DNA from 3 places in the Kitasatospora griseola genome. Region 3 is predicted to be linked to each of the others. Evidence: riboswitches for the same ligand, from Rfam matches in the RefSeq annotation. Region 3 holds a riboswitch; each other region holds the start of a gene.
The links. A riboswitch is a leader RNA that binds a small molecule or an ion and turns the genes downstream of it on or off. The one in region 3 is predicted to bind thiamine pyrophosphate.
Positions count from the first base shown of each region.

Region 1: it holds a riboswitch for thiamine pyrophosphate, as region 3 does, so the genes downstream of both, thiO (glycine oxidase ThiO) here and ACI1MP_RS19910 (purine-cytosine permease family protein) in region 3, are expected to answer to the same signal.
Region 2: it holds a riboswitch for thiamine pyrophosphate, as region 3 does, so the genes downstream of both, thiC (phosphomethylpyrimidine synthase ThiC) here and ACI1MP_RS19910 (purine-cytosine permease family protein) in region 3, are expected to answer to the same signal.

Region 1 covers NZ_CP173360.1:5,987,826-5,991,091, reverse strand. The annotation lists gene ACI1MP_RS27220 (Rv2175c family DNA-binding protein) at 1-233, opposite strand, end outside; gene ACI1MP_RS27215 (NAD(P)/FAD-dependent oxidoreductase) at 264-1,469, opposite strand; TPP riboswitch at 1,518-1,630, shown strand; gene thiO (glycine oxidase ThiO) at 1,625-2,785, shown strand; gene thiS (sulfur carrier protein ThiS) at 2,782-2,991, shown strand; gene ACI1MP_RS27200 (thiazole synthase) at 2,993-3,266, shown strand, end outside.
Region 2 covers NZ_CP173360.1:4,189,927-4,193,192, forward strand. The annotation lists gene ACI1MP_RS18890 (AbrB/MazE/SpoVT family DNA-binding domain-containing protein) at 1-197, opposite strand, end outside; gene thiC (phosphomethylpyrimidine synthase ThiC) at 302-2,080, opposite strand; TPP riboswitch at 2,076-2,208, opposite strand; gene ACI1MP_RS18900 (hypothetical protein) at 2,356-2,556, shown strand; gene ACI1MP_RS18905 (flotillin family protein) at 2,742-3,266, shown strand, end outside.
Region 3 covers NZ_CP173360.1:4,415,387-4,418,652, forward strand. The annotation lists gene ACI1MP_RS19905 (glycerophosphodiester phosphodiesterase) at 1-365, opposite strand, end outside; gene ACI1MP_RS19910 (purine-cytosine permease family protein) at 512-1,870, opposite strand; TPP riboswitch at 1,861-2,012, opposite strand; gene ACI1MP_RS19915 (S1C family serine protease) at 2,425-3,266, shown strand, end outside.

The DNA of each region.
Region 1 (3,266 bases), 1.6 Mb from region 3:
CAGTCGCGGAGCACCGTGAGGGTGCCGACCAGGTGCTTGACCGGGCCGTCGTCCTCGATGAAGTCGGCGGGCACCTGGAGGGAGTTGTTCTCGCCGCGGCGGACGGCCAACAGGGTGCGGTTCCTCACCATGTCGCGGACCTCGGTGATCACCACGCCCCACCGCTCCGAGATGTCGGGCAGGTACAGCCACGCAGGGACCAGGGCGTCAATCTTGGGATCAATCTTGCTCACGGCACCCAGCCTACCCATGCGCCACCTGCGCTACCTGGTCGCGGCCTTCAGCTGGACGGCCGGATCGGCGGCGAGCTCCGGGTCGAGCACCGTGCCGCGTTCGATCAGGCGGCGGCCCTGCGCCAGGTCGCGCGGCCGGTCCACGGCCAGCAGGGCGACCGGCGCGCCGTCGCGCAGCCACAGCACCGACCAGTCCCGGCCGGACGGGGAGCCGCGCCACAGCAGGTGGTCGGCCCCGGCGTGCCGGCCGGCGTACTGCACCATGCGGTCGAACTGCTCGGACCAGAAGTACGGGACGGGGTCGTAGGGCGCGTCCAGGGCGCCGAGCACGGAGGCGGCGACGGTGCCGCCGGAGTGCAGGGCGTGGTCCCAGTGCTGGACGGCCAGCCGGGCGCCGAACCGGGCGGACGGGTAGGAGACGCAGTCGCCGGCCGCCCAGACGCCGGGCAGCGCGGTACGCAGGCGGTCGTCGACCGGGATCGTGCCGTCGGCGTCGAGGGCGAGCGGGCTGTCGGCGAGCCAGCCGGTGGCGGGGCGGGCGCCGATGCCGACCACCACCTCGTCGGCGGGCAGGTGGGTGCCGTCGGCGAGCAGCACCCCGCCGTCGGCGGCCCCGGCGACGCCGACGCCGCAGCGCAGTTCGACGCCGGCGGCGGCGTACCACTCGGTCATCAGCGTGCCGAGTTCGGCGGGCAGCGCCCCGGCCAGCGGGGTGGCGGCGGCCTCGACCACGGTGACGTGGCAGCCGAGGGCACGGGCGACGGTGGCGGTCTCGGCGCCGATCCAGCCCGCGCCGACCAGCACGATCCGCTTGTCGGGGGTGAGCGCGGCGCGCAGCGCGTGCGCGTCGTCGACGGTGCGCAGGGTGCGGGCGCCGGGCAGGCCCGGCAGCGTGCGGGGGTCGGCGCCGGTGGCGATCACCAGGGCGTTGTACGGGAGTTCGCCGCGGTCGGTGTGCAGCACGCCGGCGTTCAGGCCGGTGGCCCGGTGGCCGGTGAGCAGGTCGACGCCGAGGTCGCTCCAGTCGATCTCGAAGGCGGTGGCGTCGGCCTTGCCGAGCAGCACGTTCTTGGAGAGCGGCGGCCGGTCGTACGGCAGGTGGAGTTCCTCGCCGACCAGGGTGACGGCGCCCTGCCAGCCGCCCTGCCGCAGGTTCAGGGCGGCCTGCGCGCCCGCCATGCCCGCCCCGACCACGACGACCCGGTCCGTTGCCCTCAGCTCAGCCACGGCGTCCACCCTAACCGGCCTGCTGCCGCTACGGGCACCGGCGTTAAAGTGGAGGCACTACCTCATCACGGGAGCCCGGCGCACCGGGCTGAGAGGCGGGCTGTGGCGGCCCGCGACCGTCCGAACCTGATCCGGGTCATGCCGGCGAAGGGAGAAGAAGTGCTGTGGCACCTACCGACGTGCTGGTGATCGGCGGCGGCATCATCGGCCTCGGCGTCGCCTGGCGCACCGCGCAGCGCGGACTGAGCGTCGCGGTGGTGGACCCGTCGCCGGGCGGCGGCGCGGCGCAGGTCGCCGCCGGGATGCTCGCGCCGGTCACCGAACTCCAGTACGGCGAGGAGCCGTTGCTGCGCCTGGGCATGGCGTCGAACGAGCGCTACGGCGCGTTCGCGGCCGAGCTGACCGAACTGACCGGCCTGGACACCGGCTACCGCCGCACCGGGACGCTGGCCGTCGCGCTGGACTCCGACGACCGCGAGGAGCTGCGCGAACTGCACGCCTTCCACGGCCGGTTGGGCCTGGAGTCGCAGTGGCTGACCGGCCGGGAGTGCCGGCGGCTGGAGCCGATGCTGGCCCCGGGCGTACGCGGCGGCCTGCACGTCGCCGAGGACCACCAGGTGGACGGCCGCCGCCTCGCCGCCGCGCTGGTCGCGGCCTGCAAGCTGCTGGGCGTCGCCTTCCACCGCACCCAGGCCGCCGAACTGCTGGTCGACCGCGACGGGGCCGACGGCGACCGGGCCATCGGCGTGCGGCTGTTGACGGGCGAGCAACTGACCGCCGGGCGGACGGTCCTGGCGGCCGGCGCCCGCAGCCACCTGCTGCCGGGCCTGCCGGACGGGGTGCTGCCGGCGATCCGCCCGGTGAAGGGCCAGGTGGTGCGGCTGCGGATCCCGAAGCTGTACGCGCCGTTCCTGTCCCGCAACGTGCGCGCCGTGGTGCGCGGGCAGCACCTGTACCTGGTGCCGCGCGCCGACGGCGAGTTGGTGATCGGCGCGACCACCGAGGAGATGGGCCACGACACCACCGTCACCGCGGGCGGCGTGTACGAGCTGCTCCGGGACGCGCACGAACTCGTGCCCGGCATCACCGAGTTGCCGCTGGTGGAGACCAACGCGGGGCTGCGGCCGGGCTCGCCCGACAACGCGCCGCTGCTCGGCCCGACCGCGTTGCGCGGCCTGGCCGCCGCCACCGGGCACTACCGCAACGGCGTGCTGCTCACCCCGGTCACCGCCGACCTGCTCGCCGACTACCTGGCCACCGGCGAACTCTCCCCGCTGGCGGCCGACTTCACCCCCGACCGCTTCCGCACCGAGGTGCCCGCATGAACACCGTCGCCCTGACCGTCAACGGCGAACCCCGCACACTGCCCGAAGCCACCACCCTGGACGCGGTGGTCGCCGAGGTGTCCGCCGCCAACACCGGCGTCGCCGCCGCCGTCAACGAGGTCGTGGTGCCGCGCAGTTCGTGGCCGACCACGGCGCTGCTGGCGGGCGACCGGGTGGAGATCCTCACCGCCGTGCAGGGAGGCTGAGATGGCCGACGACCTGCTGACCATCGGCGACACCGCCTTCGCCTCCCGCCTGATCATGGGCACCGGCGGCGCGCCCAGCCTGGACGTGCTGGAGCAGGCGCTGCGGGTCTCCGGCACCGAACTGACCACGGTGGCGATGCGCCGGGTCAACACCGCCACCCAGGGCTCGGTGCTGGAGGTGCTGGCCCGCAACGGCATCCGGATCCTCCCGAACACGGCCGGCTGCTACACCGCCGGCGAGGCCGTGCTCACCGCCCGCCTCGCCCGCGAGGCGC
Region 2 (3,266 bases), 230 kb from region 3:
TCGGTGGACATTCCGCTGTCGGCGGTCCCCCTCATGCGCCGGGCCACCCGTTGCCCCCGCGTTCCGCCCTCCGCCCGGCGCACTATGCGCAGGACGCCGTCCTCCTCGATGACGTCCACCTCGTCCCCGGGGTGGAGACCGTACTTCTCACGGAGCTCCGCCGGGATGGTGACCTGCCCCTTGCTGTTCAACCGCATCGCGCCCTCCCAGGTATCCCGTATGACGCCCACCACGTAATACCAGCTCTCGCCGGGGAGCGCCGCCCCGAGGTGGTCGGGGCGGCGCCGGCGCGCGTGGGGTGTCAGTCGGTGAGCGGGAGGTAGACCCGGTTGCCGTGGGCGGCGAACTCGGCGGACTTCTCGGCCATGCCGGCCTGGACGGTGTCGTCGAGGTCGGTGCCGTGTTCGTCGCGGATCTGGCGGCTGATCTTCATCGAGCAGAACTTCGGGCCGCACATGGAGCAGAAGTGCGCGGTCTTGGCGGGTTCGGCGGGGAGGGTCTCGTCGTGGAAGGCGCGGGCCGTCTCCGGGTCGAGGGCCAGGTTGAACTGGTCCTCCCAGCGGAACTCGAAGCGGGCGTCGGAGAGGGCGTCGTCCCAGGCCTGGGCGCCGGGGTGGCCCTTGGCGAGGTCGGCGGCGTGGGCGGCGATCTTGTAGGTGATGACGCCGGTCTTGACGTCGTCGCGGTTGGGCAGGCCCAGGTGTTCCTTGGGGGTGACGTAGCAGAGCATCGCGGTGCCCCACCAGGCGATCATCGCGGCGCCGATGCCGGAGGTGATGTGGTCGTAGCCGGGGGCGACGTCGGTGGTGAGCGGGCCGAGCGTGTAGAACGGGGCCTCGTCGCAGATCTCCTGCTGGAGTTCCATGTTCTCGCGGATCTTGTGCATCGGGACGTGCCCGGGGCCCTCGATCATCACCTGGACGTCCTTGGCCCGGGCGATCCGGCCGAGCTCGCCGAGGGTGGTGAGTTCGGCGAACTGCGCCTCGTCGTTGGCGTCGGCGATGGAGCCGGGGCGCAGGCCGTCACCGAGCGAGAAGGTGACGTCGTAGGCGCGCAGCAGGTCGCAGAGTTCCTCGAAGTGGGTGTAGAGGAAATTCTCCTGATGGTGCGCCAGGCACCAGGCGGCCATGATGGAGCCGCCGCGCGAGACGATGCCGGTCTTGCGGCGGGCGGTGAGCGGCACGTACCGCAGCAGCACGCCGGCGTGCACCGTCATGTAGTCGACGCCCTGCTCGCACTGTTCGAGGACGGTGTCCCGGTAGACCTCCCAGCTGAGGTCCTCGGCCCGGCCGTCGACCTTCTCCAGCGCCTGGTAGAGCGGGACGGTGCCGATCGGGACGGGGGAGTTGCGCAGGATCCACTCGCGGGTGGTGTGGATGTTGCGGCCGGTGGAGAGGTCCATGACGGTGTCGGCGCCCCACCGGGTGGCCCAGGTCATCTTCTCCACCTCCTCCTCGATGGAGGAGGTGACGGCGGAGTTGCCGATGTTGGCGTTGATCTTCACCAGGAAGTCGGTGCCGATGACGGCCGGTTCGCTCTCGGGGTGGTTGACGTTGACCGGGATGACGGCCCGCCCGCGCGCCACCTGCTCGCGCACGAACTCCGGTTCCAGGCCTTCCCGGAGTGCCACGAACTCCATCTCCGGGGTGATCAACCCGCGCTTGGCGTAGCCGAGTTGGGTGACGGCGACGCCGTCCCTGGCGCGCAGCGGGCGGCGCGGGCGGCCGGGGAAGACGGCGTCCAGGTTGCGCAGGTCGCCGCCGCGCGGCGCGGTGTGCTTGATGCCGTCGTCCTCGGGCCGGGCCTCCCGGCCGTCGTACTCCTCGACGTCGCCGCGTTGGCGGATCCAGGCGTCGCGGAGGGCGGGCAGTCCGCGTCGGACGTCGGTGGGCAGGTCGGGGTCGGTGTACGGGCCGGAGGTGTCGTACAGCGGGACGGTCCGGCCGTTGGTCAGGTGGACCTCGCGGTAGGGGACCCGCAGGTCGGGGCGGCTGCCCTGACGGTAGGCCTTGCGCCAGGCCGGGGTGGGGTACCCCTCGGCGGACGGCCGGGCAGACGTGTGCTCAGAAAATACGGTCATCGGACCTTCAACTCCCTACGCCGGCATTACCCGGTCAGGTTCCTGCGGTCGGCGCAGCAGGTGGTACGCGGGCCGCGTACCGTCAGCGCCCTCTCAGCCCGGTGCTCCGAGCTCCCGTTCCGCGCAGGCGTGGCCGCCTGCGTTCGGTTCCTCACCGTAGGGCACGATGCGACGCCGGTCCAGGGCGCACCGCTCGGTCCCGCCCGCCCGCCGGCGGCAACTCCCGCGCGCGATCGTGCTGTTCACGCCCCGTTCGAAGTGGGAGAATCGTCCAGGTGATCGGACTGATGGGACGGGTGACGGGGCGGATCGGCGCGGGCCTGGTCGGCGAGGTGATGGTGCACATCCCGGAGCGGCTGGGCACCGAGGCGTTCCTGGCGTACCTCGCCACGCCGGGCGAGTCGTTGGAGCCGGGCGCCATGGTGGTCGTGGTCGAGTACCAGCCACCGCGCACGGTCTACGTCGAGCCGCTCTGATCGCCCGTCAGAACGATTCCGCTCACCCCCCGCGACCGTTTCGGGACAGTGCGAGTTCCCCTCCGCCCACCCCTTCCCCCGTGATCCGGAACGGCGGAGAATGCGGCTGCCGCCGGTTTCCGCGCCAGATCTGCACAACCCAAGCGCAGCACGGGACCGGTGCGCTCCGAAGGGGGAGATTGCCGATGCTGATCGGCATCGCAGGAAGCGCCGTCGGAGGCGTCGTTCTTCTGATCGTCCTGTTCAAGCTCATGTGGCGGGTCGCCGAGCCCAACGAGGCGCTGGTGATCTCGGGTTCCAAGCACGGCGAGGGCCTCGGCTTCCGCGTGGTGACCGGGCGGGGCACCTTCGTGGTGCCGGGCGTCCAGGCGGTCCGCCGGCTCTCGCTCGACCTGAACGAGGCCGCACTCGACGTGGAGTGTGTGACGTCGCAGGGAATTCCCGTGCACGTCAAGGGGGTTGTGATCTTCAAGGTGGGCGACGACAACGCGTCGATCGCCAACGCCGCCCGGCGTTTCCTGGACCAGCAGAAGATGATGGGCCAGCGGGTGCACAACGTGTTCGCCGGCCACCTGCGGTCCATCGTCGGCGGGCTGACGGTCGAGGACATGATCCGCGACCGCGAGCGGCTCACCGGTGAGACCCGCTCCGCCTCGGGCATCGAGATGGAGAAGCTCGGTCTGATCATCGACTCGCTGCAGATCCAGGAG
Region 3 (3,266 bases):
CCGGTGTCCGCGACCAGCTCCAGCAGCCGCTCCAGGGTGAGCACCGAGCTGCGCCGCGGCTGCTCCGGGTGCTTCCACGAACCGAAGTCCAGCTCGGACAGCTGAGCCAGCGTCATGGTCGACACCACGCCCTGCCCGTCGGAGGTGCGGCCCACCGTCCGGTCGTGCACGCACACCAGCTGCCCGTCGGCGGTGACCCGGACGTCGCACTCCAGCCCGTCCGCGCCCTCCTCCAGCGCCTGCCGGTACGCCTCCTCGGTGTGCTCCGGGAGGGCCGCGGAGGACCCGCGGTGGGCGATCACCTTGACCGACGAGCGGTCGATCGGAGCGGGGAGCGAGGCCGAGGCGCTGTGCTGGGTGTTCACGTCAACCACCCTACGCGGCACCGGATGACGGCCCGCTTCCGGCACGGCAACGCTCCGGTGAACAGCTCCCCGGGGGCGAACGGCTGGCGGACCGTCAGCCGGTCGGACGCCCGCGGACCGTCAGCCCGTCGGACGCCCGCGGGCGGTCAGGCCTGCCGGCGTTCCAGGGCCGTCACCGCGCCGGTAGCCAGGGCCGCCACCAGGAACGAGAACAACGAGGCCGAGCTCCACGCCTGCGGGGTGAAGTGCACCGCCTCCTGCGCCTTCGCCCACAGGTCGGTCCACCAGCCGGCCACCGCCGTCGGCGCCAGGAACTGGTACACCGCGAAGCCCAGTGCCCACGGCAGCAGCATCACCCAGCGCGCCGGGGCGTCCTGCGTCAGGTTCCAGCCGCGCCGGCCCGCGCCGAGGAAGTAGTCCACCGCCAGCACCGCGAACAGCGGCACGAACACCGATCCGATCAGGCCGAGGAACGCGTAGTACGACTCGGTGAACTCCTTGATCCGCAGCGCCAGCACCGTCACCAGCACGCCGATGCCGCCGGTCAGCACCCGCCGGTCCACCTTCGGCCACAGGTTGTGGATCGACATCGCCGTCGAGTACACGTTCGCGAACGACTGGTCCGACTCGCGCAGCACCAGCACCAGCAGGAACGCCCAGCCCGCGGCCACGCCGGTGAACGAGCCGAGGATCCTGTCCGGGTCGCCGCCGGACTGCAGCAGCGCCACCACGCCCAGCACGTAGCACCAGACCTGGGCCACCGTGTAGCCGGAGAACGTCCCCCAGAACGCCTTCGCCGAGCTGCGGGCGTGCCGGGTGTAGTCGGCGGCCAGCGGCACGAACGAGATCGACACCGCGATCACCGCGTCCGTCGCCGACAGGAAGCCGTCCCAGTTGCCCGCGCCCGGGTCCGGGAAGCCCAGCCGGGCGAACTGCACCGTGAAGTAGACCATCGCCACGCCGACCGCGACCGCCACGTACTTGCGCAGCACCGCGATCGCGCCCAGCGGCCAGATCGTCAGCACCGTCGTCAGCACGCCCGCCAGCAGCACGAACAGCCAGCGCCAGCCCTCGGTGCCGGCCACCGTCTGGGCGCCCCAGGCGATCACCGTCAGCTCGTACACGCCCCAGCCGACGCACTGGAGGATGTTCAGCACCGTCGGCACGTACGACAGCCGGGTGCCGAACAGGCCGCGCAGCACCGCCATCGCCGGCGCACCCGTGCGGGCGCCCACCAGGGCCGCCACCGCCAGCATCGCGGTGCCGATCGCGGTGCCCGCCACGATCGCCGTCACCGCCGCGGTGAAGCCCAGCTCGTGGCCCTGCTTGCCCAGCACCGTCGCGGCGCTGGTGAAGCCGATCAGGCTCACCCCGAGGTTGGCCCACAGCGCGAACAGCGCCCGGAAGTCCAGGGTGCGCGGCGGCGCCGTGTCGAGGGTCAGCGGGGCCTCGGCCCGCGCGGCAGCCTCATGATCGGAAATTTGGGCAGACGGAACAGCCGTCATGGCCGATACTCCCTACGCCGGCATTATCCGGACAGGTTCAGGCGGTCAGCGCCCCCTCGACCGGGGCGGCGTCACCGCCATGCCCTACGGTCGATCCGGCGCACTCTCAGCCTGGCTGGTCCAAGCTCCCGCGACGTTCTTCGGTTTACAGGAGCGACAGGCTAGCCTCCGGGCTGGGGAACGCCAAGGCCGGGGGGATCGGCGTCCGCACCGCGGGACCACTGATGTGCATGTCAGCGAGGCCTAAGGCTTCTCATGATTTCTTCAGGGGCCCGCTTACGGTGTCCGAATCCGGCATAGGAAAAACTGTGCCCCGAGGCTGTGGCCGCGCCGCCGGCGCGACGGACCGCGGCCCAAGATTCTGTCAGCGATGGAGGTCGTCCGTGAGCACCGAGCACGCGAGTGGTACCACCCCGCCGGAGAAGGCCCCCGAGGCCACCGGCACCGAGGCGGCCTCCGCCGGCTCCGGGACGCCCGCGCCCGCTCCCGCCTACCTCGACGCGCCGCCGCCGGTGCTGCCGGCGTCCCCGGCCGCGCCGGTCTCCGACGGGACGATGCAGCTCGGGAAGGTGCCCGCCGCGCCGGTCCCCGACGGGACCATGCAGCTCGGGAAGGTGCCCGAGGCACCGGCCGCCCCGCCCGCCGCCCCGGTGGACGCGCCGCCGCCGTTCCAGAACCCGTACGGCAGCGTCGCCGCACCGGCCGGCCCCTACGCGCCGACCGCGGCCGACGCACCGGTCAACCCCTACGCGCCGACCGCGGCCGACGCACCGGTCAATCCCTACGCGCCGACCGCGGCCGTCCCGGCCGTGCCGCCGCTCGCCCAGACCGGTGCGCCCGGCGCCCCGGGTGCGCCCGGCGTCCCCGGCGAGCCGCAGCACCCGTTCGGCGCCGGCCACCCGGTGGGCGGCTGGGGCAACCCGTCCGGCGGCACCGGCGGTGTCGGCGGACCGGGCGAACCGGGTGCGCCGTGGGGCAGCCCGCAGCCCGCCCCCGGCGGGTCCGGCAAGGGCAAGCGCGGCGGATTCGTCGCCCTGGTCGCGGCGGTCGCCCTGGTGGCCGGCCTGGCCGGCGGCGCGATCGGCGCGTCCGTCTCCGACAAGGGCGGCAGCGGCGGCACCGGCGCCAGCCACAGCAGCACCACCGTCACCGTCGGCAACACCCACCAGAACCTGGACCGGGCTCCCGAGTCCGTCGCCGGGATCGCCGCCAAGGCGCTGCCGTCCACCGTCACCATCAAGGCCTCGAACTCCAGCGAGTCCGGCACCGGCACCGGATTCGTCTTCGACACCGAGGGCCACATCCTGACCAACAACCACGTGGTCGCGCCCGCCGCCAAGGGCGGCAAGCTCAGCGTCAAGTTCTCCGACGGCTCCTCCTACGACGCGTCCGTGGT